Regions from separate parts of the Bradyrhizobium sp. UFLA03-84 genome, predicted to be linked through region 3. Evidence: riboswitches for the same ligand, from Rfam matches in the RefSeq annotation. Region 3 holds a riboswitch; each other region holds the start of a gene.
What was found. A riboswitch is a leader RNA that binds a small molecule or an ion and turns the genes downstream of it on or off. The one in region 3 is predicted to bind cobalamin.
Positions count from the first base shown of each region.

Region 1: it holds a riboswitch for cobalamin, as region 3 does, so the genes downstream of both, CK489_RS10905 (TonB-dependent receptor) here and metE (5-methyltetrahydropteroyltriglutamate--homocysteine S-methyltransferase) in region 3, are expected to answer to the same signal.
Region 2: it holds a riboswitch for cobalamin, as region 3 does, so the genes downstream of both, CK489_RS01870 (TonB-dependent receptor) here and metE (5-methyltetrahydropteroyltriglutamate--homocysteine S-methyltransferase) in region 3, are expected to answer to the same signal.
Region 4: it holds a riboswitch for cobalamin, as region 3 does, so the genes downstream of both, CK489_RS16375 (ribonucleoside-diphosphate reductase subunit alpha) here and metE (5-methyltetrahydropteroyltriglutamate--homocysteine S-methyltransferase) in region 3, are expected to answer to the same signal.

Region 1 is NZ_NSJY01000009.1:173,430-180,895, reverse strand. It holds gene CK489_RS10930 (DsrE family protein) at 1-355, shown strand, start outside; gene CK489_RS10925 (MBL fold metallo-hydrolase) at 655-1,695, shown strand; gene CK489_RS10920 (ABC transporter substrate-binding protein) at 1,800-2,630, opposite strand; gene CK489_RS10915 (ABC transporter ATP-binding protein) at 2,633-3,406, opposite strand; gene CK489_RS10910 (FecCD family ABC transporter permease) at 3,403-4,446, opposite strand; cobalamin riboswitch at 4,559-4,756, shown strand; gene CK489_RS10905 (TonB-dependent receptor) at 4,916-7,129, shown strand; gene CK489_RS41685 (hypothetical protein) at 7,290-7,460, shown strand.
Region 2 is NZ_NSJY01000003.1:396,535-404,000, reverse strand. It holds gene rpmE (50S ribosomal protein L31) at 228-455, opposite strand; gene CK489_RS01890 (ABC transporter ATP-binding protein/permease) at 650-2,506, shown strand; gene CK489_RS01885 (hypothetical protein) at 2,659-3,051, shown strand; gene CK489_RS01880 (amidohydrolase family protein) at 3,204-4,694, shown strand; gene CK489_RS01875 (CobW family GTP-binding protein) at 4,696-5,622, shown strand; cobalamin riboswitch at 5,719-5,914, shown strand; gene CK489_RS01870 (TonB-dependent receptor) at 6,021-7,466, shown strand, end outside.
Region 3 is NZ_NSJY01000012.1:30,731-38,196, forward strand. It holds cobalamin riboswitch at 767-968, shown strand; gene metE (5-methyltetrahydropteroyltriglutamate--homocysteine S-methyltransferase) at 1,067-3,412, shown strand; gene hemN (oxygen-independent coproporphyrinogen III oxidase) at 4,130-5,482, opposite strand; gene CK489_RS13665 (hypothetical protein) at 5,550-5,843, opposite strand; gene CK489_RS13670 (hemerythrin domain-containing protein) at 5,981-6,610, opposite strand; gene CK489_RS13675 (helix-turn-helix domain-containing protein) at 6,757-7,350, opposite strand.
Region 4 is NZ_NSJY01000013.1:479,435-486,900, forward strand. It holds partial or broken gene CK489_RS16365 (class I SAM-dependent methyltransferase) at 1-512, shown strand, start outside; partial or broken gene CK489_RS16370 (IS6 family transposase) at 708-1,404, opposite strand; cobalamin riboswitch at 1,574-1,785, shown strand; gene CK489_RS16375 (ribonucleoside-diphosphate reductase subunit alpha) at 1,995-3,821, shown strand; partial or broken gene CK489_RS16380 (ribonucleotide-diphosphate reductase subunit beta) at 3,812-4,861, shown strand; partial or broken gene CK489_RS42285 (IS5 family transposase) at 4,874-5,596, opposite strand; gene CK489_RS16390 (hypothetical protein) at 5,702-5,959, shown strand; gene CK489_RS16395 (hypothetical protein) at 6,422-6,709, shown strand; gene CK489_RS40835 (hypothetical protein) at 6,798-7,004, shown strand; gene CK489_RS16400 (hypothetical protein) at 7,019-7,393, shown strand.

The DNA of each region.
Region 1 (7,466 bases), on a different contig from region 3:
CCAGGTCGACCAGAACGATCCGCAGGTCATGAATCTGGCGCTCAACAACGCGACCAACGTGATCGAATACTACCGCGCGAGGAACGAGGACGTGGAGATCGACATCGTCACCTACGGTCCCGGCCTGCACATGCTGCGCAGCGACACCTCGCCGGTGCAGGACCGCATCAGGCGCCTCAAGGATTTCGTCTTCCCGGGCAAGATCCAGTTCTCCGCCTGCGGCAACACTAGGCAGGGCATGGAGAAGGCCGAGGGCCACGCCATATCAGTCGTCTCCGACGCCACCATCGTACCGTCGGGTGTGGTCCATCTGATGGAGCTCCAGGAGCAGGGCTGGAGCTACGTTCGGCCTTGAGGCTCACCTCTCGTTCCCGAATCGCGAACCTGGACCGTCATCCTGAGGAGCGCGCTCTTGCGCGCGTCTCGAAGGATGGACGGCCCGGATGATTCAGCGCGCATTGCCTATCCCCGGAAATGACCCGGGCCGTTCACCCTTCGAGGCTCGCTTCGCGCGCACCTCCAGCGACAACGGCAAAGCCGTTGCGCGGGGGTGACGGGGATGGCGTGTGCACGGGGATGGATTTGCTTTGAATCAACCCCATCTATGAAATAATATGCTTTCAACGACTTGACCCATAGAATAGGTAAGCCGTCATGATCTTTCGCCAGCTGTTCGACAGCGTATCCGGCACCTACAGCTATCTGCTCGCGAGCCGCGCGGGCGGCGAGGCGCTGATCCTCGATCCCGTGCTGGAAAAGGCCGATCGCTACTGCAAGCTGCTGCAGGAACTCGACCTCCGGCTGGTGAAGGCCGTCGATACCCATTTGCACGCCGATCACGTCACCGGCCTCGGTGAGTTGCGCGATCGCACCCAATGCATCACCATCATGGGCGAGCAGAGCAAGGCCGACGTGGTGTCGATGCGCGTCTCCGACGGCGACAAGGTGACGATCGAGGGGCTCTGCCTCGAGGCGATGTACACGCCCGGCCACACCGATGATTCCTATAGTTACTTGATGGGCGACCGCGTCTTCACCGGCGACACGCTGCTGATCCGCGGCACTGGCCGCACCGACTTCCAGAACGGCAGCGCGCGGGCGCAGTACGATTCGATCTTCAACCGCCTGCTCAAGCTGCCCGAGGAAACCTTGGTATTCCCGGCGCATGACTACAAGGGCGACACCGTCTCCACGATCGGCGAGGAGAAGCGCTACAATCCGCGGCTCCAGGTGAAGTCGATCGACGCCTATGTCGAGCTGATGAACAATCTCAACCTGCCGAACCCGAAGATGATGGACGTCGCGGTGCCCGCCAACATGCATGTCGGCCTGCACCAGGACGAACTCACCAAGGAAGGCCTCGCGCTCAACGCGCGCGACGCCATCGCGAGCCTCGGCCGGCCCGATATCCTCCTGGTCGATCTGCGCGAGAGCGGCGAGCGGGCCAAGCACGGTACGCTCGCGGGCGCCATGCACGCTCCCTATCCGCAGATTTGCGCCACGCTGCAGCCCGGCGGCATGTTGCGTGAAGTGGCAGCTGCGACCGGCCGCCGCGTCGTGTTCTTCTGCGCCTTCGGCGAGCGCTCGGCGATGGCCGTGGCCGCCGCCAAGAAAGCCGGACTGACCAACACCGCCCATATCGAAGGCGGCATCGATGCCTGGAAGAAGGCCGGTGGGCCGGTGGTGATGGGATAGGTCACTCGCCGTCATTGCGAGCGAAGCGAAGCCATCCATTCCTCCGCTTGCGGAAGCATTGATTGCTTCGTCGCTGTCGCTCCTCGCAATGACGATGGCAACACCTACTTCGTCACGCGCTGCAATTCTTCCGTCAGCCGATCCAACGCATCCGCCAGCATCACGCCGCCGCAGACGGTGAGCCGCTCGGGCAGAACGATGCGCCTGCTCTCCGGATAGAAGCGCTCCAGCGCCGGATGCAGCAGGAAGGCGCGGCCTTCATCCTCGGCACGATCGCCGGCCTCCGACACCAGGATGAAATCCGGCCGCAGCTTGACGATCGCCTCCAGCGACGCAAACCCGCCCGCGCCGAGGCCGAGCTCGCCGGCCGCATTGGTCAGTCCCGTCGCCGTCAGCAACGAGCTGATCAAGCTGCTGTCACCGGAGACAAAGCCACGCCGCTCCACCGGCAGCACGCGATAATGATGCGTGCTCGCCTCCGCCCGCGCACGGGCGATCGCCGCATCGAGGCGCGCGATCTCGGCCTTGGCGCGGTCCGGATGCTGCAGCACATCGCCCATTGCGCGGATCTGGTCCCTCACCTCGTCCAGCGTGCGCGGCACGGTGAATTCGACCAGATGCAACCCGTGGGCCTTGAGCAAGTCGCGGGTCGCGCGCTTGTCGAACAGGCTGACGACGACGAGATCGGGCTTGAGCGGCAGCACATCCTCGGCCCCGCCGGACAGGCGCGGATAGTTTCGCGCCTTTTCGGCGGCCCAGGATTGCCAGGCGTCGCGCGAGAAGCGGCTGAGACCGAGGATCTGGTCCGGATCGGCCAGCGACAGCACGAGTTGGTCGCTGCACACATTCATCGAGACGATGCGCGGTCCGGCGGCGAACGCGGCACCACAGCAAATCAACCATGCCGCGGCGGCCAAGGCTGCGAGACGCCGCATCATCACACGTCCGCCCACGGCACGATAACGGCCTCGCGCCGGAATTCGGCGCGATAGGCACTGACCCGGAACACGCTGGCGAGCACCGCTTCCGACAATGCCTCAGCGGGCGCGCCCTGTGCCGCCAGCCGCCCCTCCGACAGCACCAGCACATGATCGGCAAAGCGCGCGGCGAGCCCGAGATCGTGGGTCACCACGAGCACAAGCACCCCGGTGTCGGCGACATTGCGCAGCTTCTGCATCACGTCGATCTGGTGGCGTGGATCGAGCGATGCAGTCGGCTCATCGGCCAGGATCACCGGCGCCTCCACCGCGAGCACCCTGGCCAGCGCGACGCGGCTGCGCTCGCCGCCGGACAGCTCGGTGACGCGGCGATCGCCGAATTCGATGACGTCGACCGCTTGCATCGCCCGCAGCACCGCTTCCACATCCCTCGGCGACAGCCGCCCCGGGTCGGTGGCGCCATGCGGATAGCGGCCGAGCGCGACGATGTCGCGCGCCGGCAGCGGCCAGTGCACCATGTGCCCCTGCGGCAGATAGGCAAAGCGCTTCGCGCGCTCGCGCAGCGGCAGCGACCCCAGCGCATCGCCGCCGATCCGGATCTCACCGTCCGACGGGATCAGCCCGGCAAGCGCGCGCAGCAGCGTGGTCTTGCCTGCACCGTTCGGGCCGACCAGCGCAACCAGGTGACCTGATGCCAGCGACAGCGAAATATCATGCAGCACCTCGCGATGGCCGAGCGTTGCATGGAGACCGCCGGCGGTGAGCAAGATCATGCCACGCCTCCGCCGAGCGCGCGGCGCTCGCGCATGATGAGGTAAAGGAAGAACGGCACGCCGATGATCGAGGTCAGCACGCCGACCTTGATGTCCGAAGTCGAGGGGATGATCCGCACCGCGATATCGGCGGCGAGCAGCAGCGCCGAGCCGGTGAACGCGCTCGGCACCAGGAGCCGCGCCGGATCGTGGCCGATCAACGGTCGCATCAGGTGCGGCGCGACCAGTCCGATGAAACCGATCGAGCCTGTCACCGCGACCGCGCCGCCGACGCCGAGCGCAACGCCCGTGATGACGAAGAGCCGCAGCCGTCCGACATTGACGCCGAGGCTCTGCGCGGCCTCCTCGCCGAGCGTCAGCGCACGGAACGCGCTCGCCTGGCTGAGCAGGATAGCGGCGCCCGCAACGATGAAGGGCAACGCCAGCGCCACATGCTGGAAGCTGCGATCCTCCAGCGAACCGAGCAGCCAGAACGCGATCTCCAGCACCACGAACGGATTGCTGGAGAGGTTCATCACCAGCGCCGTGGCGGCTCCCGCAAAGCTCGAGATCGCAAGCCCCGCGAGGATCAGGATCAACAGCCCGGCATTGCGGCCGGCGATCGCGAGCAGCGCGAACACCGAGCCGAAGGCCGCGATGATCGCCGCCACCGGCAGCGCGTAGGAGCGCACATCGGCGAGGCCGAGCGCAATCACCAGCACCGCGCCGAACGCCGCCGATTGCGGCGCGCCGAACAGCGATGGCGAAGCCAGCGGATTGCGCAGCAGGCCCTGCAGCGCCGCGCCCGATAGCCCGAGAATGCCGCCGATGGCGAACGCCAGGATGGTGCGCGGCAGGCGGATCTCGCGCACGATCACCTGCGCGACGTCGCTGCCGCCGCCGAACAGCGCCTCGATCACCGCAAGCGGCGACAACCGCACCGGTCCGACACCGAGCGAGATCACCAGCAGCAGGACCACGAGCGCGAGCAGCGCCGCGGTGGCGCTCCACCGGCGCCGCGCCGCGACCTCGGCCGCCAAGGCAAAATCCTGCACGCTCATTGGACCCATGCTCTTACAGCGATCGCCGTGGCAGACAAGCGACACTCGACAAAAACCGTGGCCGTGTGGTCATTGCCCGACTTCCGCCGGATTGACTTTGCTGCGCGGCCGAACCCTAGATGAACATGACGGTTCTTTGATGAGATGAAAAGGGAATGCGGTGCGGGGAAACTTCCCCAAGGCCGCGGCTGCCCCCGCAACTGTATGCGGTGAATCCTTCGTCAGATGCCACTGGGAAACTCGGTCCTGGGAAGGCGACGAAGGGTAACGACCCGCGAGCCAGGAGACCTGCCGTCAGCCGTGGTCACACGCGAGGATGCCGGTCGGGGAGTACAGGCATGAGCTTCACCTGATGCTGCAAGCACATGGTGAGACTGGTTCGCGGTGACGTGCCACTGACGTTGCCGAGGTCTCGCCTATGTTCCTCTTCCCGTCCCGTCGGCGCCGCGCGTTTCTGCTCGCGTCGACGATGATCGTGCCGACAATCATCGTCTCGACCGCGCAGGCGCAGCAGGCGCCCGCTCCCGATCAGCTGCCCGCGATCGAAGTCACCAAACCGGGCGACCAGAATGTTACGCGCGCCAAGCCGGCGGCTGACGAAACGCCGGCGCCACGGCGCCCGGCGCCGGGTACCACCCAGAGCAACGACACGGGCAGCGGAAGCGGATCGGGCACGACCGGGGCCGGCCTCGCCACCGGAGCAGGCGGCGCGGATGACGGCCGCCAGTTCGCCGGGATCGTCGGCTCCTCCTCGACCGTGATCACCGCCGACGACATCGCGCATTCGCCGGTGCAGTCGTTGCCCGAGATTCTCGCGCAGGTGCCGGGCGTGCAGCTGCAATCGCTCTACGGCGGACCGAACGGCGCCAAGACCTCGGTCGACCTCCGTGGCTTCGGCGCGTTCGCCTCCGACAATACCCTGTTCCTGCTCAATGGCCGCCGCCTCAACGATGTCGACAAGGCCGGGTTCGACCTCACCACGATCCCGCTCGATTCGATCGCGCGCATCGAGATCGTCAGAGGCAACAGCGGCGCGGTGCTCTATGGCGACAACGCGGTGGGCGGTGTGGTCAACATCATCACCAAGACCGGCGCCGGCGGTCCGCCGGCCACGATCCGGGCCGAAGGTGGGTTCGGTTCCTTCAACACCCGCATGGCGGCCGTGTCCGCGGCGCTCAATTCCGGACCCTGGTCCACATCGTTCTACGGCAACGGCATCAAGTCCGACGGCTACCGTGTCAACAACGCGCTCGACCAGCGCAGCGCGGTCGGCAACGTCAACTACAACACGTCGGACCTGTCCGCCTTCCTCACCGTCACCGGCAGCGACCAGAAACTCGGCCTGCCCGGCGGGCGGCTGGTCGATCCGTCGATCGGCGTCAACGAGCTGCTCACCGATCGCCGCGGCGCGGCGACACCGTTCGACTATGCCAACCAGCAGACATCAAGCGTCACGGCCGGCTTCACCAAGACGCTGACCAACGGCGTCGACCTCATCGTCGATGGCGGCTGGCGGCAGCGCGAGACGCAAAGCGGCTTCTTCGGCGCCGTGCCGACCATCAGCTTCGCCTCGACCTATAACGATGCGGCGCTGCAGACTTGGTCGCTGACGCCGCGGCTCAGCGTCAAGAACGTCGCGTTCGGAATGCCGTCGACAATCCTGACCGGCATCGACTATTACGATTCGACGTTCCGCGAGGCGCGCGGCGCCTATCAGGGCGTCGACCCCTTCCACATCTACAATATCGATCAGCAGACCGTCGCCGGCTACTGGCAACACACGCTCGGCCTGCTGCCGACGACCGACTTCTCCTACGGCGCGCGCGTTCAGAACACCAGCGTCTCGGCGCGCGACCGCTACGACCCGAACGCGCCGTTCGCGTTCGATACCCAGGCGGCTCCGCTCGACAGCAACGAGACGCAGTACGCGGCTCATGTCGGCGTCGAGCATCGCTTCACCGACACGTTCTCGGTGTTCGGCCGCGCCGCCCGCGCCTTCCGCACCCCCGATGTCGATGAGCGCGTCGCATCCGGCCCGTCTTTCGACCCGGTGACGTTTGCTCCGATCCCGCAGAACTTCCAGCTCAAGACCCAGACGTCAGAGGACATCGAGGGCGGCTTTCGGGTCAAGACCAATCTGTTTCAGGTCGAGACCAGCGTCTATCTGATGGACCTCGAGAACGAGATCCATTTCAACCCGGTGCTGTTCTACAACGTCAACCTCGATCCGACCCGCCGCTACGGCTCAGAGAGCAGCGCCTCGCTCAAGGTCAGCGACACCGTGACCCTGCGCGGCGGCATGGCGATCACCCGCGCCGTCTTCCGCGAAGGCATGTGGGCCGGCAACGACGTGCCGCTGGTGTCGCGCTATACCGGCAACATCGGTGTGACCTGGAATATCTGGCAGAACTATCTGGTGTTCGACGCCACGGTGCGGGCCTGGAGCTCGCGCATCATGGACAACGATCAGGGCAACACGCAGAGCCGGATTCCCGGCAACGCCACCGCCGATTTGAAGCTGAGCGGGCAGGTTGACCGCTTCTTCTGGTCGCTCAGCGTGAACAATTTGTTCAACGCGCTGTACTACGACTACGCCATCGCGAGCTCGTTCACGGCCGGCCGCTTCTCGGCCTACCCGCTGCCCGGCCGCACCTACATGGTCAAGGCCGGCGCGACGTTTTAGAGCATGATCCGGAAAAGTGGGGACCGGTTTTACGAAAAGATCATGCTCGAACAAAGCGCGGTGCGGCGGGTGATCCCGCCGCACCGTTTGCTCACGTTACAAGCGCCCGGGAACTGGAGTAGAGTTCCGGCAGCTGATTTGACCCGTGCAGGGGAAACGCATGGCCAAGGCCGGAAAGACGAGCAAGGGCGGCGACAGGATCAAGGACAAGACCGACGACCCGGCGAAGAAGCCTCCGCCACGAGCCGCCCAGGATGACGATTATTACGAGGATGGCGACATCGCCACACCGAAGCTGGACCGCTACGGCAATGATGATGAGCCGTTGTGAGGACGA
Region 2 (7,466 bases), on a different contig from region 3:
ACCCATTGCCCCGAATCCCAATTGTTGCGCGGCGCTGGGCCGCAATCCCGTTCATCACCGAACGCGGTGGTTATGGGTCTCGGCCCCCCGTGCGCAATTGCGCACTAGGCCGGGAGGACGGGATGGAGAGGCCGCCCGTCGCGCCGATCCGGAGCGCTCCCCCAAAACAAAAACGCCCCCGAGTTGGAGGCGTTTTGCGTTCGATCGAGAGGATCCCGAAGCGGACTTTAGTCCTTCTTGAGGAAGCCCGAAAACTTCTTCTGGAAGCGCGAGACGCGGCCGCCGCGGTCCATCAGCTGCTGGGTGCCGCCGGTCCAGGCCGGGTGCGACTTGGGATCGATGTCGAGGTTCAGCGTGTCGCCTTCCTTGCCCCAGGTCGAGCGGGTCAGGTATTCGGTGCCGTCGGTCATGACGACCTTAATCGTATGATAATTCGGATGAATATCGGCTTTCATGACAGTTCCTTCGGCGCGCCGGCGCCCATCTCAAGACATTCAGGTACGGGATTTGGGCGGCTCTATAACCCATAGAGACCCCCAAAACAAGCCAAGAAAGGGCTTAAGCCCATCACCGCATTGGGACTTTACCGGATTTGCCAGCCGGGGGTCGGCGGGCCTATGTGGGGGGCGATAGAACCGGTCTAAGAATAATGAGTGTAGCCGAACAGCTTGAGACCCCTCGCGGCGCCCCCGAGCCTCCGCGCGACGCGCTGCTCGATGAAGAAGCCTTCATCGAGAGCCAGATCGCGGAGCCGGCGAAGAGCCGTGCCCGCCTGCGCCCGCTGCTTGCGCTCGCGCCCTATGTGGCGCGCTACAAGGGGCGGGCGATCCTGGCGCTGATCTCGCTGACGATTGCGGCGATCACCACGCTGGTCGTGCCGGTCGCGGTGCGGCGGATGATCGACCTCGGCTTCACGCCCGAAGGCATCGCGATGATCAACAGCTATTTCAGCGTGATGATCGCGGTCGTCGCAGTGCTCGCTTGCGCCAGTGCTTCCCGCTACTACCTCGTGATGACGATCGGCGAGCGCATCGTCGCCGATCTCCGGCGCGACGTGTTCGCGCATCTGATCTCGCTGTCGCCCTCGTTCTTCGATTCCGCCCGCTCAGGTGAACTGGTGTCGCGGCTCACCGCCGACACCACGCAGATCAAGTCCGCGGTCGGCGCCTCGGTCTCGATCGCGTTGCGCAACCTGATGCTGTTCTTCGGCGCCGCCGCGATGATGGTGATCACGAGCCCGCGGCTGTCCGGCTTCGTGCTGCTGGCGATTCCGATCATCGTGATCCCGCTGGTCGCGTTCGGCCGCTGGGTGCGGCGGCTGTCGCGCACCGCCCAGGATACGCTGGCCGACGCCAGCGCCTATGCGAGCGAGCTCGTCAACGGAATCCGCACCGTGCAGGCCTATACCGGCGAACGGCTCGCCAGGACGCGCTTTGCCCGCGAGGTCGAGCAGGCCTATGACGCCGCGCGCAGCTCGACCAAGGCGCGTGCGGTACTGACGCTGATCGTGATCTTCATCGTCTTCGCCAGCGTCGTCGTGATCCTGTGGGTCGGCTCGCATGACGTGCTGACGGGGGCGATCAGTCCAGGCCGGCTCGGCCAGTTCGTTCTCTATACGGCGTTCGCGGCGAGCGGCCTCGGCCAGCTCAGCGAGGTCTGGGGCGAGGTCTCGGCCGCATCCGGCGCCGCCGAGCGTCTGTTCGAGATCCTGCGCGTCAGGCCGCAGATCGCGGCGCCCGCGTCGCCGCGCGCGCTGCCGCAGCCGGCACGCGGCGATGTCGGTTTCGACAATGTCGGCTTCGCCTATCCGACCCGGCCCAACGCGCTTGCGGTCGACGGCGTGTCGCTGAAGGTCGGATCCGGCGAGAAGGTCGCGATCGTCGGTCCCTCCGGCGCCGGCAAGAGCACGCTGTTCCATCTGCTGCTGCGCTTCTACGATCCGAAATCGGGCATCATCTCGCTCGACGGCGTGCCGATCCGGCAGGCCGATCCGGCCGAGGTGCGGGCGCGGATCGCGCTGGTGCCGCAGGATTCCGTGGTGTTCGCCGCCTCAGCCCGCGAGAACATCCGGTTCGGGCGGCCCGATGCCACCGACGCCGAGGTCGAGCGCGCCGCTGACCTCGCCCATGCCACCGAATTCCTGCGCCGCCTGCCGGAAGGCTTCGACGCCCAGCTCGGCGAGCGCGGCGTGACGCTGTCGGGCGGCCAGCGCCAGCGCATCGCGATCGCGCGCGCGATCCTGCGCGATGCGCCGCTGCTGCTGCTCGATGAGGCGACCTCGGCGCTCGACGCCGAGAGCGAGACGCTGGTGCAGACCGCGCTGGAGGAATTGATGCGCCATCGCACCACGCTTGTGATCGCGCATCGGCTGGCGACCGTGCTGTCCTGCGACCGCATCCTGGTCATGGACCAGGGCAAGATCGTCGAGCAGGGCACCCATGCCGAACTGGTCGCCGCGGGCGGCCTCTATGCGCGGCTGGCGCGCCTGCAGTTCGAGGGAATCTGAGCGGATCGGGACTCCGTGCGCTCCACCTATGCGATTCCTATGCGATCGCCCGCGCGCTCCCCTCGAAAACCTACTCCCGCGTGGGGATAGTCGCGCCGCGTCTGACCTCCCCCGACAGCCGAGGCAGGTCAGTCGCGCGGGGTGTTCGACTGATGCGCGAGATGGTGAGCGAACCGGAGAGCAAGCTGCTCCGTGCCTGGCAGCTTGCCGTGCTGCGCTTCGCCGTGACGCTCGACGACGACGATCGGATGCACGCGCTCGGTGTTGCCGGCGAGGTCGATCGGCTGGGCGGCGCCGCCGATGACGCTTTCCACTTCTTCCGCAGGACGACCGCGGAGTTGTGCGCGGCGATCTCCGGCCGGAGCGTGGATCAGGACGCCGTGATCCGGCGATTCCTGGCGCAGATCGACAATGTCAGGCTCAAGCGTGCATTCGAGGCGGCGATCTCCAGGGACCGTACGCCGCCAAAACTGGTGGCGAGCCGCATCAAGCCAGGCAACGATCTCTGGCGAGGGTTGCCGTCGCGGCGTGCAACCGGATCGTAGGGAAGGGCTCCCCTGCAATCGCCATCACGGCGCGGCGGATATTCCGCCAGAGCATGTCGCCACAACCCTGGCCGGGTTGCCGCGATGCGTGCGATGCGCTTCTCTGTGCGCGAAAAGAGACCGGTCGGTTTCGGAATGCGGGGAGTGGTGAGATGGGTGGTTTGGTGATCAGCGGCGGCCGGGTGGTGGATCCGGCCAGCGGGATGGACGCGGTCGGCGATGTCGCCGTGGTCGACGGCAAGATCGCCGCTGTCGGCACCGGCCTTGGCGGCGCCGCGCGCCAGATCGACGCGACCGGGCTCGTCGTGGCACCAGGCTTCATCGACCTGCACGCGCATGGCCAGACCATTCCGGCTGATCGGATGCAGGCGTTCGACGGGGTGACGACATCGCTCGACCTCGAGGCCGGCGTGCTGCCGGTGGCATCCTGGTACAAGCGCCAGGCCGAGAAGGGGCGGGTACTGAACTACGGCGCCGCGACCAACTGGGCGTTTGCGCGCATCGGCGCGATGACCGGCTCCAATTCGGAAAGCTCGCTGGAATCATTCGGCGCGGCGATGCGCGATCGCCGCTGGATCGAGAACGTGGCGACCGAGAGCGAGGTCGGCGGCATCCTCGAGCGTCTCGCCAACGGTCTGAATGAAGGCGGCATCGGCATCGGCATTCTCAACGCCTATGCCCCCGGCGCCGGCGTGCAGGAATTGACCGCGGTGTGCCAGCTCGCGGCCGATCACGCGGTGCCGACCTTCACCCACGTCGCCTACATGTCGCGCATCGATCCCGAGAGCGCGGCCGAGGCCTATATCCGCCTGATCGGCTATGCCGGCGCCACCGGCGCGCATATGCACATCTGCCACTTCAACTCGTCGAGCAAGACCGATATCGAGCGCTGCGTCGCGCTGATCGCGAAAGCGCAGGCGCAGGGCCTGCCGATCACGGTGGAGGCCTATCCCTACGGCACCGGCTCGACGGTGCTGGCGGCGACCTTCTTCAGCGATCCCAAATTCGAGGAGCGCAACGGCCTCGGCTACGATTCGGTGCAGCGTGTGACCGACGGTCACCGCTTCGGCAGCCGTGAGGAGCTGCTGGCGGCGCAGGCCGAGGAGCCCTCGACGCTGGTGCTCTGGCATGTGCTCGACATCGAGAACAACGCGCATCATCGCGATCTGCTCGACATGGCGGTGCTGTATCCGGGCGGTGCGATTGCCTCCGACGCGATGCCGTGGACACTGTCGGATGGCCGGCCCTACACCGGCGACGCCTGGCCGCTGCCGGACGACGCCACTTCGCATCCGCGCTCGGCCGGCTGCTTCACGCGTTTCATCCGCGAATGGGTGCGCGAGCGCAAGAAGGTGTCGCTGCTCGAGGGCATCCGCAAATGCGCGCTGATCCCGGCCGAGATCCTGTCGGCGAGCACGCCGGCAATGCGTGCCAAAGGTAGATTGCAGGCGGGCGCCGATGCCGATGTCGTCGTGTTCGACTACGAGACGCTGAGCGATCGCGCGACCTTCTCGGCGATGAACCGTCCGGCGGAAGGCGTGCGGCACCTCGTGGTCAGCGGCCAGCCGCTGATCAATGACGGCGTGCTCGATGTCGCGGCGCGGCCCGGCCGGCCGGTGCGCCGGCCCGTCATCGGGGGCTGACGTGCCGGTCCCGATCCTGCTGGTCGCGGGCTTCCTCGGGGCGGGCAAGACCACGGTCGTCAACCATCTGCTGGCGCATGCGCAAGGCAAGCGCATCGCCGCCGTGGTCAACGATTTCGGTGCGATCAACATCGACGCGGAGTTGATCGCCGGCGCCAGTGATGGCGTGGTCAGTCTGAGCAACGGCTGCATCTGCTGCACGCTGGAGGGCGATCTGCTGCGCACGCTTGCAACCTTGTTGCGGCGTGATCCGCGTCCCGAGTTCATCGTGATCGAGACCAGCGGCATCGCCGATCCCGCCGACATCGTCCGCAACCTGATGGATCCGGTGATCTGGAAGGAGGCGCCGCTGGAGACGGTGCTCTGCGTCGTCGACGCGACGCAGCCGGTGGCGATGCTGGATGACGCGCTGCTGCGCTCGCAGTTGCGGGCGGCGGATGTGGTGGCGCTGAGCAAGGTGGATCTCGCCGATGCAGCCGCCTGCGCCGCGATCCGCGCCGCCGTGCGAACGGTGCGGCCGGCGGCGGTGATTGTCGATGCCTTGCATGGCGAAGTGCCAACGGAATTGCTGTTTCCGGCCGATCTCGATCATGTGCCGGCGCCGCGCGAGGCCGCGCCGCGACGGCCGGCAGCTGATCGCTTCGAGACGCTGAGCTGGACCTCGGAGCGGCCGGTGCGGCTGCCGCGCCTGCAACAGGCGATCGGCAAACTGGCGCTGAAGCTGGCGCGGGCGAAGGGATTGTTCGAAACGGTGGAGCAGCCCGGGCGGCTGACGGTATTTCAACTCGCCGGCGGACGCGCGACGCTGGCTGCCGGCGGCGTACCAGCGCCCGGCGTGCCGCGTACGCGAATCGTATTCATCGCCGAGATGGGTGCGCTCTCGCGCGCCGAGATTGATGCGATCATGGAGCATTGCGTCGAGACTTAGTGAGGTAAGCCCGCACTCTTTGTGACGTCGCGGCCACGTACATCGGCAAAGCATGTGTGCGACAATCGCATCGAATTGACAGCTCTGCGTCCGCCACCTATCGTTTTTCTCGACGGTTCCCTTCGGGGATCAAAAGGGAATGCGGTGCGAGGGTAACCCCAATGCCGCAGCTGTCCCCGCAACTGTAAACGGCGAGCCTTTCGTCAATTTGCCACTGGGCCATCAGGCCCGGGAAGGCGTCGACAGGCGATGACCCGTGAGCCAGGAGACCTGCCGTCAGTCGTGGTCACACGCGAGCACATCGGGCGGGGGCGTCCTGGTGGGATCGGAGCACTGCCTTTTGGGCAATGCGCCAGTCCGCGTTCGCGGTGACGTGCCACGTTACCGCGAGTCGTTTCATGTCCTCGTCTCCCTCCGTTGCGCGCAACTGGCGCCTCGGTCTCGTCTGCTCCCTGTCATCGTTGCTGCTGCCGGCTGAGGCTTCGGCACAAACAGCTCCACCCACCACGCTCGATCCGATCGAGGTCGCCCCCTCGACATCCGCAAAGTTCAAACCCGCTGCGCGAAGCAGCAACAGCGCGGCGGCGCCGCGACGCGCCAGATCGGCGACGGTCGCCGCAGCCGGCGGCGCGCCGCGTGCCGCAGCGTCAGGCGCATCGGGGCCGGCATCGCCGACACTCAATGCAACGACGCAGGGCGGCACCGGCAGCCGCCTCAATCTGACGCCGCTGCAGACGCCGGCCAGCGTCGAGATCATCACGGCGCAGACCATCGCCGAACGCGGTCAGCACAATGTGCTCGATGCCGTCACCCAGAACGCGGCCGGCTTCATCGCCACGCCGGCGCCCGGCAATGGCGGGCTGTCGTTCAGCACCCGCGGTTTTGCCGGCAGCAACTCGGTGATGACGCTGTATGACGGCACGCGCTTCTATATCGGCTCCGGCACGCTGACGTTCCCTTACGACACCTGGTCGACGCAGCGCATCGAAGTGCTGCGCGGCCCGGCCTCGGTGCTGTACGGCGAAGGCGCGATCGGCGGCGTCATCAACGTGATCCCGAAGAAGCCGTTAGCCACGCCGTACAACGAGGCCGAGGTCTCGCTCGACAGCAACATGACGCGGCGGCTCTCGGTGGACTCTACTGGTCCGATCAATCCCAATGTGTCGTACCGCATCAACGCCACCGGCAACATGTCGGACGGCTGGGTCGATCGCGACACGACCTCGAATGCAGCGGTCTCGGCCGCCGTGCGCGTGCAGGCGTCGGACAATCTCGCCTTCACGCTGTCCGAGGACTATGGCGATCGCAGCCCGTCACGCTACTTCGGCACGCCGTTGCTCAACGGCTCGATCCAGGACGCGCTGCGCTTCAAGAGCTACAACGCATCCGACAGCGCGATCCGCTACCAGGACAGCTGGACCCAGTTCAAGACCGAATGGGATGTCGCCGACGGCATCAAGGTCAACAACACGCTCTACTATCTGACCAGCGAGCGGCACTGGCGCGACATCGAAAACTACACCTTCAATCCGAAGACCCAGCTGATCGATCGCTCCAGCTATATCGAGATCTTCCACGACCAGAAGCAGCTCGGCAACCGGATGGATACGACCTTCAGCGGTCACGTGTTCGGCCTTGCGAACCAGTTCGTTGCCGGGTTCGACGTCAACCGGATCGATTTCACCCACACCAACAACTCGCCCTATGGCGGCGCGTCGTCGGTCAACCCTTACGTGTTCGATCCAGGGTCGTTCTTTGCGACGACCACGGCGACCACGCCGGGCTTCAACGCGATCGTCAATCAATACGCGCTGTTCGCAGAGGATCGGCTGTCGCTGACCGAT
Region 3 (7,466 bases):
GTTTACGGATGAGAAATCGGGAAGCATTTTTAAAGATTGTCGGACCGTCCGGTCGGTGTGGTCACCCGAACGCCCGCGATCTCTACCGGCTCGCAAACGATAATAAGCAAAAAACGCTCATCATCGCCGGGCGTTGGAATCGTTCGGAAGCCTACGCACACGGTCAGTCGTCCAGCTGCCTCGATTACGCATTCATGGTTGGATGAGCCGCTGTTTCCAGTCGCGCCGGCCGGGTAAGCGAAAAGCGATCAAGTCGCGCTAGCTTCCTCTCAAGTTGCTCAACATTCTCGAGAGCGTCTGACTGACGGATTGATTCATGAACGCTGTCAGCAGCCTCCTGAACAGGCTGACCGCAAAGACGGTGACAGCAAATACGCCGACGGCGCTCCAAACAGCCATTTTCATTACGGGCCTCCCCAGTGTGCGTTGAGGCGAATCGATATGCGTGCCCGAGTATTATCGGCATCAGAGACCGCAAGTCGCCTATCAGGATTGGTGGGCTCATAAGTCAACATGCGCGCCGGGCATGCTGATGAATGGTTGCGCAGATGTTTTGCCCCCGGCGGCGATTCTCGACTGTCGAGAGACAGGATGCTGGCGCGTTGGAAGCGCCGCGAATTGCGCCTTCGACAATTCTCTCGACACATGTATCGGAGAGAGCTTCCAATCGTGGTCAACTTTCGGCGTTAAATGGCCATTGGAGTCACCGATGGCGGCATTGAAGTGAGAGTGCCATCTGAGAGGTTGACGGAAGCGGTCTGTAGCCGATAATCCAAGTCGTCGAGGTTCTCCGGTCGCGCTTGATCCGGAGCTAAGAGGGAAGCCGGTGAACAGGCCGGCGCTGCCCCCGCAACTGTAAGCGGCGAGCCGCTGTCCAACAAAGTCACTGAAGCCTGTGCGGCTTCGGGAAGGCCGGACAGCAGCGATGACCCGCGAGCCAGGAGACCTGCCTCGACCACATATACGTCCACGGGCGGGGTGTCCCGGTGGTGCGCCAAGCAACCGCCCTCGGGCGATTGTGCTAGCGTCCGCCATGGCCTTTGCCCCCAACTACGGGGTTAGCGCTATGTCTCTTCTCTCCCTTCCGGTTGCCACGCTTGGAACGCCACGGATCGGTCCAAGGCGCGAGCTCAAACGCGCGCTTGAAAGTTACTGGGCCGGCGCAATCAGCGAACAGCGATTGCTCGAGGACGCAGCTGGCCTGCGCGCTGCCAACTGGGCCCGCCAAAACTCCCTCGGTGTCACTGTCATTCCGTCGAACGATTTCTCGTTGTACGATCAGGTGCTCGACACCTCTGTCATGGTTGGTGCTATCCCGGAAGTCTACGCCTCGGAAACCGAACCGGTTTCGCTCAAGACGTACTTCGAGATGGCCCGCGGTTCACAGTGGGGCCGCCAGACTGCGAGTAGCAGCCACGGATCGGGTGGATATGGCGCACCCGCACAGGAGATGACCAAGTGGTTCGACACCAACTACCACTACATGGTCCCTGAATTTCATCGGGGACAGACGTTCCGCCTGTCCTCGCGAAAGCCTATCGAGGAGTACGAGGAAGCTAAGGCCCTCGGGTTCCAGACCCGCCCTGTGCTGATCGGGCCGGTCACATTCTTGAAGCTTGGCAAGAGCGCGGATCCTGCGTTCCAGCCGCTGTCGCTCCTGGACGAGCTGATACCGGTCTATGTCGAAGTTCTGCAAGAACTGGCCAAACGGGGAGCAAGCTGGGTTCAATGCGACGAGCCCTGCCTGGTCCTTGATCTGGAGGAGGGGGCGCGAAGATCATTGCTACACGTCTACGATCGGCTCGCCAGGGAAGTTCCTGACGTCAAGATCATGATCGCGAGCTATTTCGGCGATCTCGGCGATAATCTGGACACGGCTTTAAACATGCCCGTTGCCGGACTGCACGTGGATTTGGTCCGCGCGCCGAACCTGTTGGGCCGAATCATTGCTGCCCGCCGAAGTGACCTCGTCATGTCCCTCGGCGTCATCGATGGGCGAAATGTATGGCGGTCAAACCTGTCGACGCTCCGCCAGCAACTGGATCCCGTGATTGCGAAGCTGGGCAGAGGTCATGTCCAGATTGCTCCGTCCTGCTCGCTGCTTCATGTGCCCGTCGATGTTGAACTCGAGACCGGACTTGAACCCGATCTCAAGAGCTGGCTTGCCTTTTCGGTACAGAAGATGCGTGAGCTTGCGATCCTGGCGCGGGCACTCGCGGGCGATCACGATGTCGCTGAAAGCCTTGCTGAATCGCAGTCGGCCGTGACGTTCCGCCGGACTTCACCAAAGATCCGCGATGCCGATCTCGCGGTGCGGATGCGAGCTATCGACCAGGCCATGTGCCGGCGCGCCAGCCCATTTGTCCGTCGAGCCGACATCCAATGCAAGCGCTTTGGACTACCGGCCTTTCCCACCACGACGATTGGATCCTTCCCGCAAACCCCAGAGGTCCGTAATGCGCGCGCAGCACATGCGCAAGGCGCCATAAGCGACGAGCAATACGACAAGTTCCTCAAGGAGGAGACCGCGCGCGCTCTGCGTTGGCAGGAGGACATTGGTCTGGACGTCCTTGTGCACGGCGAGTTCGAGCGTAATGACATGGTGCAGTACTTCGGCGAGCAACTCGCCGGATTCGCATTTACCAGGAATGGTTGGGTACAATCCTATGGCTCGCGCTGTGTCAGGCCACCGATCCTGTTCGGAGATGTTTTGCGGCCAAAACCGATCACGGTCGATTGGTGGCTCTACGCGCAATCATTGACTAGTAAGCCGGTAAAGGCAATGTTAACCGGACCGGTGACGATCTTGAACTGGTCGTTTGTTCGCGATGATATTCCAAGAGGCGAGGTCTGCCGGCAGATCGCTCTGGCGATCCGCGACGAAGTCCGCGATCTCGAGATAGCCGGTGCGAGCATGATCCAGATCGACGAAGCGGCCCTCCGCGAAGGGTTGCCATTGCGCCGATCGGAGTGGGCGGCCTACCTTCAATGGGCCGTCGATAGCTTCCGCATTTGCTCATCAGGCGTTGCAGATCAGACCCAGATTCATACGCATATGTGCTATTCGGAGTTTAATGACATCATCGACGCTATTGCTGCGATGGATGCGGATGTCATCTCGATCGAGACGTCGCGCTCGAAGATGGAGCTGCTCGACGCGTTCAGGAACTACAAATATCCCAATCAAATTGGGCCGGGCGTATATGACATCCATTCTCCCCGCATTCCCGAGGCGAGCGAAATGAAGGAGCTGATAGCATTGGCTCGGCAGCGGCTGCAGGATTCGCAGCTCTGGGTAAATCCGGACTGTGGTCTAAAGACGCGCAAATGGGAGGAGGTTCGCCCGGCGCTGATCAACATGGTCGCCGCCGCCCGGCAACTGCGCGCGGCCTCCGATCGGACAAGTCATTGATCCTACTCTCTCTCTCTCTCTCTCCCTCTCTCTTCCCGGACGCTGACCCGCTCATAACGCGTTTGCTCTCTGGATCATCTCGACCGAACTCGGACAAAAGAAGCCCGGCCGCGCTTAGCCGGCCGGGCGAAAGTTAAGTCTGAGGGGAGCGATGCGGACACATCGCCGACTTCCATCGGCGGAGGGAGGACAGCCGATGGTTCGATTGCCGGCGAGGACATCCGCCGTAAATCGCCCCCAAGTTGAAGCACGGATCAGCATAGCTCAATCATGCTGTGGTATGCGACCGATGTCATCGAGTATTGCAACACTAGACTAAGGTTTGCTTGGAGCATCCGGTCATAATGGTTTGTCGAGGCGAGCAAAGACTGCGGCTGGCGACACCCGACCGGCTTAGTACCGACCAAGGCGAATGCAATTGGCGGCGCTTTCTTGCCGCCGGATCAGCGCGACCATGCGAGCAAACGCGACTGCAAGAAGTACTCGAGCAACCGATGCATGATCCTGTCTGGCTGCGCAGGCAATCTGTCCGGTTCCACTGTAACGAAGGTTTGGGAACCTGTTCGGAATGGATGGGCGGATCGATACGCGCGACCATGAAAGTGGTGGACAAATAGGATGATCCACGATCACGAGATCGGCCCGCACCGGGCATAAGCCAGTTCACTGGTGACCGAAGTGCGGATTGCTAGAGTGGCAGGCCCGCCGCTCACACGATTAGACCGCCGCGCTGTGCATAGCCCCGCATCGAGCGAGGTGAGCGTCGAACGCGGAGGCGACGTTCCGGACCAGAAACCGCGCGCCATCGACTACGGAAAGCCGGCCATCTTCGACTACGACGGCGCCATCTGCGATAAGGCTGTCGAGCCCGGGCCGATCGACAACAGCCGAATTCGGATCCCTGCCGTGACGGCGAGACGTCTCGGAGAGATCGATTGTCATGTCGCACATAATTCGTTCGATGATCTCCGCCCGATAGCGATCATCATCAGTCAACAAATAGCCTTTCGCGGCCGCGAGCCGATCCTCGGTGATGCGAGCGAGGTAGTCCCTGGTCGAGACAGCATTCGCGACGAACCCCTGCTGCAGCCGGCCGATGGCGCTAGAACCGAGGCCAATAAGCGCAACTGCGCTATCGTCAGTATATCCCTGGAAATTGCGGCGCAATCTGCCTTGCTTCGCTGCCACAGCGAGATTGTCATGCGGCAGGGCGAAGTGATCGAGGCCTACGCGTACGTATCCAGCGTCAACCAAAGTGTGAGCTACCATCTCGGATTGGAAATAGCGCTCGACACTGTCGGGCAGAGTGGATTCGTCGATCTTGCGTTGATGCTTCTTGAAGGTTGGGACGTGCGCGTAACCAAAAGCCGAAAACCGGTCCGGATATAATTCGAGGCATTTGCCGACGGTATCCAGGCACGAATCGACCGTCTGCCCGGGCAGCCCATACAGCAGGTCGAAATTGATCCGGCAAATGCCGGCGTGGCGTAACCGCTCGACCGAAATTGCGGTCTGTTCGAAGCTCTGCCGGCGGTTGATGGCCTGTTGGACGATTGGGTCGAAGCTCTGCACGCCAAGGCTTGCCCTGTTGACCCCGCTATAGCCCAGGGCTTCCGCCATCGCATTGCTCAACTTGCGGGGATCAATCTCGACGGCGATCTCAGCATTAGGCAGAATGGCGAACGAATAACGCAACGAGCCGACCAAATCGGCGAATGCTTCAGGTGTCAGGATCGTCGGCGTGCCGCCGCCGAAGTGAATATGAGAGATTGCCTGTCGTTGGCCAATGGCATCTGCAACGAGGTAGGCTTCAGTGCGCAATCCAGCTGTATAGATCGCGATCGGATCGTCGCGTTTCGTGACGGATGTATGGCAGCCGCAGTACCAACACATGCTTCGGCAAAATGGCACGTGCACGTAGAGAGAGGCGGACTGCTGGCCATCGAGAGACTTGAGCCAAGCTTGATAGTCGAGCTCCCGAACTGATGCCGAGAAGTGAGGGGCGCTCGGATAGCTGGTGTAGCGCGGTAGTCGGTGCTGCCCGTAGAATTGTGCTAGGTCCGGTCGCATTGCGATGCCTCTCTCGCTCTCTGGGCGCCCGATTATCGGACAGGGGCTTGGTAAGCTTTGCGCTGCCTCAAATATCGCGGTTACTGATGGGCTGGCCGGTGGGGCATGCCAACGGCGCATACATCATATTTTGAATTGTGATGAAGCGGTCCGCGGCAAGGATGAGCTTTCTTGGAAATGCACCTCCCATCATGGTCAGATCGAGCGAGAAAACCGGACGAAACGAAGCAGCAAACGAACCATTAATTGACGTCGGACAGCTCTGCTCAGAAATGTCCGTTCGCGCGATGCCAATGCTCGTGGCCGAGCCTGTTACGGTCACTGCCTTATGCCGAATCAGACCGCCTTTAACGTCGGCCATGCCGCTTGCGCCGCCAGTTAGAGCAAACGATCATCGGGCGGAGAAGCATATCGCCTGTGCTCGATCTGAGAGCCGGCGAGGCGATCTTCATTTGAGCCCCATGAATGATGTCCATTTCCTGCCGAATGCGGCAGCGGTCAGTGTGGCCCCTCCCTCTCCGCATTGTGTCGCGGGTTGCCGGCCAACGCGCTCGAAAACGCAAGTGCGCTCCGTTCGGCCTCAGCTTCTTGTTCCAATTGTAGAATATGCGCTCTCAACGCATCGGAGGCCGCTTCAGCTGTCTCGCTGAATAGCGGATCTCCGTGATCGGTGAGGGCGGAAGCGACTTCGGCCCAATCCTGAGCCGATAAAGCCGCAACGGCGGCGGGGAAGAAGTCCCGTTCTTCCCACATCATGTGGTGCCGCTCGCATACTATAAAGTCGCGTACGATCTTGCCGACGTCTTGCCGAAAGACTTCACGATCTGCCAGGACACCGTCAATTGCGCGAGCGAAGTGGTGCAAGCGGTCGATGACTTCCTGATGCTCATGCGCGAGATCGCCGACCAGTGCGGCCCCATCCGGATCGCACCTCTTGAGCTTGGAAAAGATCAAGTCCTCTTGAGGATGATGGTACACCTCGGGGTAAACCTCAAAATAGCTGATAATCGCGCGAATCACCTCATAGTCCGGACGATGTCCTTCCTCAAAAATCTCCAATTCGCGTTGAAGGGCGACCAAAAGAAGATCGATATTACGATGCTCTCGAAGCAAGCGACCGATGATCATTGCGGTGCTCCATGGAGGAAAATGTAAACTGGCGGCGATTTGTGCCCGGTTTCCCAAGCCGCAGTTGGATGTCCTTCGCTGTATTGTCCAGCCGGCTCGGAGCACAGAGGCGTGCGCCGCCTAGCCTGGAGCCGGCGCAAATCACGTTAGCCAAAGTTCTGCGCAAAGCGGTTGGACAATGTGTCCTTGCGGAGCTCAACTCGGCGCGTGGTCGGCAGGGCGATCGCGCCATTCTGCTCAAGCTGAGTGAAAGTGCGCGACACCGTCTCGATGGTCAAGCCAAGGTAATCTGCAACATCCTGCCGTGACATGGGTAGATCGATGGCCGCGTTCTCCGTGGTGCGGCGGGATATGTCGAGCAGGAACGCGATGACCCGTTCTTCTGCGCTGCTGATCAGGAGCATCGAATGCGCCTGGAAGCGGCGGAGCTCAAGCGCCATCGCGTCCCAGAGCTGCCTAGCGAGTTCCCTCTGGTGGCTGGCGCGAAAGATGACAGCGGTGCGCTTCACCATGAGCAGGTGCGTCTCGCAGATCGCCTCGGCCGAAGAGATATGGCTTTCTTCGGCCTCAAAGCCGAAGATGTCACCAGGCAAATAAAATGCGCCGATCTGACGACGTCCGTCCTCCAGAATTTTGTAGGTTCGCACAGCCCCCGATACCACCTGATAAAGGTATTCAGCTGATTCATCCTCTCCGTAAATCTCGCTATTGCGTGTGAACCGCATCGGTGTCGCAATCATACCAAGCGGTCCACGATTGGATTTCCCACCCAAGGCGTTGGGTGGATGGCGGCTGGTCTCAGGAAAGCTGGCGGCCCAGGCGTGCACGGCGAACTTTGCTTGCGAACGTCGATGAC
Region 4 (7,466 bases), on a different contig from region 3:
GCAGGGCATTGTCGCTGACCTTGAAAAGGAGGCGCTATCGACGGACAGCGCGCGCATTATCCGCTCCACGGATGTTATCATGTCTACGGGTTGCATCGGCTATGTTACCGAGAAAACGTTCAGCAAAATTCTCGATGCGACAGATGAGCGTCTATGGATCATCTCCTTCGTCCTACGAATGTTCCCATTTGATTCCTTGGCCGCGACGTTCGCGAGGCGTGGCCTTGTGACAGAACGTCTTGCGGGCGCGACGTTTATCCAGCGTCGCTTCCGCGATGCTGACGAGTTTGAAAGTTGTTTGGCCAGCTTGGCGGCTCTTGGCGTCGATGCTACTGGTCTTGAATCAGAAGGGCTGTTTCACGCCGATCTGATCTTGTCACGCCCTGAGGCGGATGCGCGCCACGCCTCTGGAAGAAATTGTCACCGTCGCCAGCGGCAGGGGGCGGCCGATCGGGCCCCATTACGTTTATGTTGAGGGCAGCAAGGGCTTGCAGGTCGCGCTGGAGCCGTGACAGGTTCGCGTTCCGAAGATAGCCGTGGGTGTGATCCAGGGATCTGTGCACCTAAGTGGATCACCCTAGCTCCCTGAACGGTTACGTTCGGTCCGGTCGGCAGGCTAGAGAGAAGCCGTGCTCATGACAGCATTGCCGATTTCGAATCCACCTGTTTCCGTGCCGTATGTCGAGATCGAGGCTGGCATCGTCAACTTAATCGACCGCTGAGCCGAAGAAGGGGATTCTCAGAGGGTCGAGATTCGGCGATAGCGCTTGTCGTGGAGATCTCGCGCCAAGTCGTAAAGGCTCGCTCGCGAGAAAGCACGACGGAAGTCGGCAGCGACGGCTCCGGGGTAGGGGATGTTGAAAAGCTTCGCGACCTGATCGTGAACTGACAGAAACCGTTGAGCTTGGCGGGACGATTTGAAACGCTTCATGACCCGCTCGCGTCGCCGCGTCGGCCTGATGAGAATTCTCGGCCCGATTGTTGGGAGCTTTGTGCTGACGATGTTCGACGTGAAAGCCCAGGTTCCCCCTCGCAGCGCCGTACGAACGGAGCTTGTCCGTGATCATCACGCGCGGCGGCGTACCGGCGGATTTCAAGAGCTTCTTCACGAGCTGCTGCGCGGCGTGCGAGTCCCTTCAGCGCTGGATCACGACGTCGAGATGAAGCCATTCTAGTCGACAGCGCGCCGGAGCCAATGTTGTTCGCCCGCGAGCGAGATAACGATTTCGTCCAGATGCCATTAGTCGCCGCGAGCGGGAGCGCGCTGGCGGATCCGATCGGAGAACGCTTTGCCGAATTTCCTTCCCCAGTGGCCCACGGTTTCATAGGTCACGCCAATGCCACACACCGCCAGCATTTCCTCGACCATGCGCAAGCTAATACGACCAAACGGCATAGCCTGATTGCTTCCGGCGGGAAGCAATGACGGCGAAAAAGAGCGGTCCCGGACGGTTGGCATGCCGGTTGTCTACTGCCTCGGCGGCTCCAATTCGTTAACTTGACGGTGCCCTTTTGCCTTCTGAATCTTGATCTCCCTCAGCACAAGGCTTGACGAACCTCGGCGAGTCGCGCCTATATGTAGACATGTCACGGTCTTCCATTCCCACATCTCGTGCGATGGAAGCTAAGAGGGAACCCGGTGCGCCGACAATGGCTATTCCGAGGCTGCCCCCGCAACTGTAAGCGACGAGCGGTTGTCATCATGGTCACTGGCGACAGCGCCGGGAAGGCCGACAGCCGCAGCGACACGCGAGCCAGGAGACCTGCCGCGACAGAACGAACGTCCTCGGGCGGGGTGCCCCGGTGGGTCGCTTGCAGCCGGGGACATTTTCCCGGTCTCCTTGCAAGTCGTCCGCGCGGCCCCAGCCCCAAACATCGCAGGGTTGCCGATGTCGCCGTCTTACGATTTCGATCAGCATGGTCATCTCGTTGACCCGCCGAGTGTGCGGGCGCGGCCAGCGCAGGCAACGCCTACCGCGCCTGAACTGTGTCTTGTGCCGACGCCATCGCCGGCTCCGCTACCGTGGCCCCTCGCGCCATCGCCAAAGCCGTCCGACCTTACGCTCGATCGGTCGCGCGACGACCTGCTGACGTCGTTTGGCAAGCTGACGCTGACAGACCGTTATCTGCTCGCCGGCGAAAGCCTCCAGGACATGTTCGCGCGGGTGTCTTGCGCCTTCGCGGACGATGTTGCGCATGCCCAACGTCTCTATGATGCGATGTCTCGACTGTGGTTCATGCCGGCCACACCGGTGCTTTCCAACGGCGGCACCACGCGCGGCCTGCCGATCTCGTGCTTCCTTAACTCGGTGTCGGACTCGCTCGAAGGCATCGTCGGCACTTGGAACGAGAACGTCTGGCTTGCCTCCTACGGCGGCGGCATCGGCACCTACTGGGGCAATGTTCGCTCGATCGGCGAGAAGGTGAAGGGCGGCGTTACCTCGGGCATCATCCCGTTCATCCACGTCATGGACGGCCTGACGCTGGCGATCAGCCAGGGCTCGTTGCGGCGCGGCTCGGCGGCCGTCTATCTCGATATCCACCATCCCGAGATCGAGGAGTTCCTCGAGATCCGCAAGGCGTCTGGCGACTTCAACCGCAAGAGCCTTAACCTCCATCACGGCATCAACGTCACCGACGAGTTCATGCGTGCCGTAGGCGCCGGCACCGCGTTCGCTCTGCGCAGCCCGAAGACTAACGAGGTCATCCGCGAGACCGACGCCCGCCAGCTGTGGCAACGCATCCTTGAGAACCGGCTGCAGACCGGCGAGCCTTATCTCTTGTTCATCGACACCGTGAACCGCGCGCTCCCCAAGCACCAGCGCGAGCTCGGCCTCAAGGTCTCGACCTCCAACCTATGCAGCGAAATTACCCTGCCGACCGGTGTCGATCATCGGGACGAGGAGCGCACCGCGGTGTGCTGCCTGTCGTCGCTCAACCTCGAGACCTGGGACCAGTGGAATGAGGAGCCCGGCTTCATCGAGGACGTCATGCGCTTCCTCGACAACGTGCTCACCCACTTCATCACGGTGGCACCAGGCGGGATGAAGCGTGCCCGCTACGCCGCCCTGCGCGCGCGCTCCGTCGGCCTCGGCGTCATGGGCTTCCACTCGTTTCTCCAGGCCAAGGGCATTCCGATGGAGAGTGTCTTGGCCAAGTCGTTCAATCTGAACATGTTCCGAAAAATCCGTCGCGATGCCGACGCGGCATCCGTGGCGCTCGCTCGCGAGCGTGGCCCGTGCCCGGATGCCCTGGAACGCGGCGTGATGGCGCGCTTCAGCCACAAGATCGCGATCGCTCCGACCGCCTCGATCAGCATCATCTGCGGCGGCACCAGCGCCTGCATCGAGCCGATCCCGGCCAACATCTACACCCACAAGACATTGTCGGGCGCCATCTCGGTGCGTAATCCGCATCTCGCCAAGGTGCTGACCGCCAAGGGCGCCGATACCTCGGCGACCTGGCAGTCGATCATCGCGCACGAGGGGTCGGTCGCCCATCTCGACATCCTGTCGGAGCACGAGAAAGCGATCTTTCGCACCGCCTTCGAGATCGATCAGCGCTGGATCGTCGAGCTTGCCGCCGACCGTGCCGCGTTCATCTGCCAGAGCCAGTCGATCAACCTCTATTTGCCGGCCGACGTCGATAAGTGGGACCTCCACATGCTGCACTGGACGGCATGGGAGCGTGGGGTGAAGAGCCTCTATTACTGCCGCTCAAAATCGATCTCGCGCGCGGCGTTCGCCGGCAAGATCGCCGACCGCGACGAGGCGCCACAGCCGCAGCGTGCCGACTATGAGGAGTGCCTCGCATGTCAGTGATCGATCTCTCGTCCGTCGATCCGCGCACGCTGATCGGCAAGGGGCGGATCGGCCTGCTTGACTCGACCGGCAGCTATGACGTCGATCGCTACGCCTGGGCTTACGAGTTCTGGAAGCGCCAGCAGCAGACCCACTGGATGGGCGAGGAGGTGTCGCTCGGCGCCGACCTGAAAGACTGGGCGTCGGACCGCGTCACGGCCAACGAGCGCGCGCTGCTCACCCAGATCTTCCGTTTCTTCACTCAGTCGGACATCGAGGTCGGCGACAACTATCTCAAGCGCTACATCCCGATCTTCCAGCCACTCACCGTCCAGATGATGATGGCCGCCTTCACCAACATGGAGACGGTCCACATCGACGCCTATGCGCTTCTGCTCAAGACGCTCGGCATGCCAAAGACCGAGTTCGAGGCATTCCGCGGCTATGCGGAGATGCGCGCCAAGGCGGACTACATGCACGAGTTCGGCGTCCATACCGTGGCTGATGTCGCCCGCACCCTGGCGATGTTCGGCGCCTTCACCGAAGGCATGGCGTTGTTCGCGAGCTTCGCCATGCTGCTCAACTTCCCGCGTCATAACAAGATGAATGGCATGGGACAAATCGTAAGCTGGTCGGTGCGCGACGAGAGTCTCCACTGCGAGGGCATCATCAAGCTATTTCACGAATGGCACAGTGAAACCGGCGCGGTGACGCGCTCCGTCCGCGATGACATCGTCGACGTCGCAAAGACCATGGTGAAGCTGGAGGAGAACTTCGTCGATCTCGCCTTTGGCCTCGGCAAGATCGAGGGAATGCTGCCTGAGCAGATCCACGCCTACGTCCGCTATGTGGCCGACTGGCGACTTAGCCAGCTCCGGATTGCCCCGGTCTTCGGCTTCTTCGAGGCTAAGGAGGGCGGATTCACGCAGCTCAAGGCGCATCCGCTGCCGTGGCTCGTTGAGATTCTCAATGGCGTCGAGCACGCCAATTTCTTCGAGCAGCGCGCCACGGAGTACTCCAAGGCGGCGAGCCGCGGCAGCTGGGACGGCGAAGATGGGGTGTGGGCGGTTTTCGGCCGTAGCCGAGAAGAAGGTGTGAGCGCATCGGTCGTAGCGGGTGGCGTCGCCAATCTTTGAGTTTGGCGAATAGATTTTCGATCTTGTGACGGGAGCGATAGAGACCTTTGTCGTAGGCGAGCGGCTGCTTGCGGTTTCTGGTCGGCGGGATGCAGGCGTCCATGCCTTTGGCCTTCAGGGCGGCCCGGAACCAGTTGGAGTCGTAGCCGCGATCTGCGATCAACGCCGAGGCGGGGGGCAGGGCTTCGAGCATCAGGCGAGCGCCCTTGTGGTCGCTCATCTGGCCTTCCGAGAGCAGCATGACGAGCGGCGGCTTGCCAATGTCGTTGCAGACGACATGGAGCTTGGAATTCAACCCGCCTTTCGTGCGGCCGATGCAGCGGGAAAGAACCCCTTTTTTAGGAGGCTCGCAGCCGTTCGGTGCGCCTTCAGATGCGTGGAATCGATCATGATGCGCTCTGGCTTCGGTCCTTCCGCCGCCAGGGTGGCAAAGATCCGATCGAACACGCCGAGCCGGCTCCAGCGGATGAAGCGATTGTAGAGCGTCTTGTGCGGACCGTAGCCCTTCGGCGCGTCCTTCCACTGCAGACCGTTGCGAATGACATAGACGATGCCACTGACAACGCGGCGGTCGTCGACCCTCGGCACGCCATGCGCCAACGGAAAACTCGGCGATATGCGCGCTATCTGGCGCTCGCTGAGCAGAAACAAATCAGCCATCAAAGCCTCCGATCAGGAGACTTTGAATCACGCATCAATCAAAATTAGTCCGGAATTGCAGGGGGCTCGGTAGCTCATAGGCGATGCTTCCCGAGGCGCAGCAAGATGCGTGGTTGGTTGGTGACGGTCGCCATTAAGCAAGATGGCGACGAAGAGTACAGGCACATAACTTACGCGGTCGCGGTCGCTGACCCAAGCGAAGCCGTGCAACTGACTATCGAAGACAGCGGCGCCAATGCCGCAATGCTCAACTGTCCGATCGAACCTGGCATGTTGCAAAGTCCCGGCTTGGAGCCCGGCGAGCTGATCATGGTACACGATGACAAGGTCGATCCGATTCTCCCGCGTCCCCGGCGCCATTAGCCGCGCGTCTGCTTTCGCCCAAGCCGCGTCGGGTTAACGACATTCTGTCCGGAAGCGGTGCGAGTAGTTAGATAGTTGCGCGCCGTGATAGCTTACCGCGTCATCCGCTCCAGCCGTCTGGCACGCGGGTTGCTGAGCAAGGGATGGCTCTCGCGAGGGCCGAGCGTCGATGGGAAACTTCGTGCGGGCGGTCCGTCAGCAGCCCCCGCTCGCACGCTTTTTCCGTCGCGCCGGCCTCCGAGATTGCGCTCTGTCGATTACCGCGCTGTTTGTCTTCACTCCTGCATAGTGCCGTCTGGCATGCGAGTTGCTGAGGCTTAGCGGCTTGGCTGTTCTTCGCAAGCGCAGACAGACCAAGCTTGGCGTAGCAAACTGCACGCGGGTGGTTCCTCCAGAGGCCGCGTCTTTTTGTAGCCGCAGGCTGCATGGTCTTCGGCGACAAGGCGCTGCGGGGATCGTTCCATGACCCGTGAAGAGGCTTTGGAGAACGCGATAGCGTCGCTCAAAGAATGGTCCGAAGGGAAGGCGGAAACGAGCGTCGTACTTGCGCGATTGCGGATCTTATGGCGGCTAGGCAGCCACCAAAGCCGCCTTCAAGGCCGACGCTCTCTCCATAAGGAGTATGCTGCAATGGACAGGCTGAACTTTATTCCAGCTTTCGAGGCGGCGATCCGTTCCGCGGATCCCGAGAAGCTCGCCGCACTTCGGGAGACCATCCGCCAACGCGGAGGCATGACGAGTTCGCGCTGACGACCACAGAACTTATACGCAAACATCCACTCACGCTTCTTAGGTTGATCAAGATCATCTCCGAGGCTGCGCACGAGGAGCACCGCCCATGAGCATCAACGCGGCTCGACGGCATACCATTCTCATCGCCGACGCGGCGGTATCCGTCGTCAATGTGGCTTGCACAGCATGGCGGCTATATGTGCGGGCAAACAGAGCGACCGGAGACTTCGATCAAGAAAGGCGCGCGCAATGGCCTACCTCATCCGTCTTCGATGGCCTGATGCGCTCAGCGCAATTCCGCTGCGATGATTGAGGTGGTCCGTCGCCATGTCGCCGCTCATCGTTATAGTCGCTTCGACGCAACTGAGTGTTTTAGCCACGATCAACATCACTGCTCAGCCCTCACAAAACGTAGACGAGTGCCGGAATTTGGGTGAGGCAGCGATCAAAGCCGCGACTGTGAAGCCCGGCGTTTCCGCCTCCTATGTCTGCCACGACACTACCCTCCAGCAGGGATTATCCGGCGCGTTAGGCGTGGTTGCCTACCAGAAAGAGGATGGCGGAATAACGATCCTAGAGGGATACATGGCGACACTATCGGACTGCAAGGTTGCTGGAATGGTAGCGGCCGGCAGCAAAGTTGTTCCCGGCACAACGGCTTGGGCGTGGGCCTGCTACGATCTCGGCAGCTTTGGAGGGTGACGACAGCAGACTGCGGCGCGAAGGCCGCAATGCTCCGCTGCCCGATCGACGAGGGCAGTTGCAAAGACTTGGC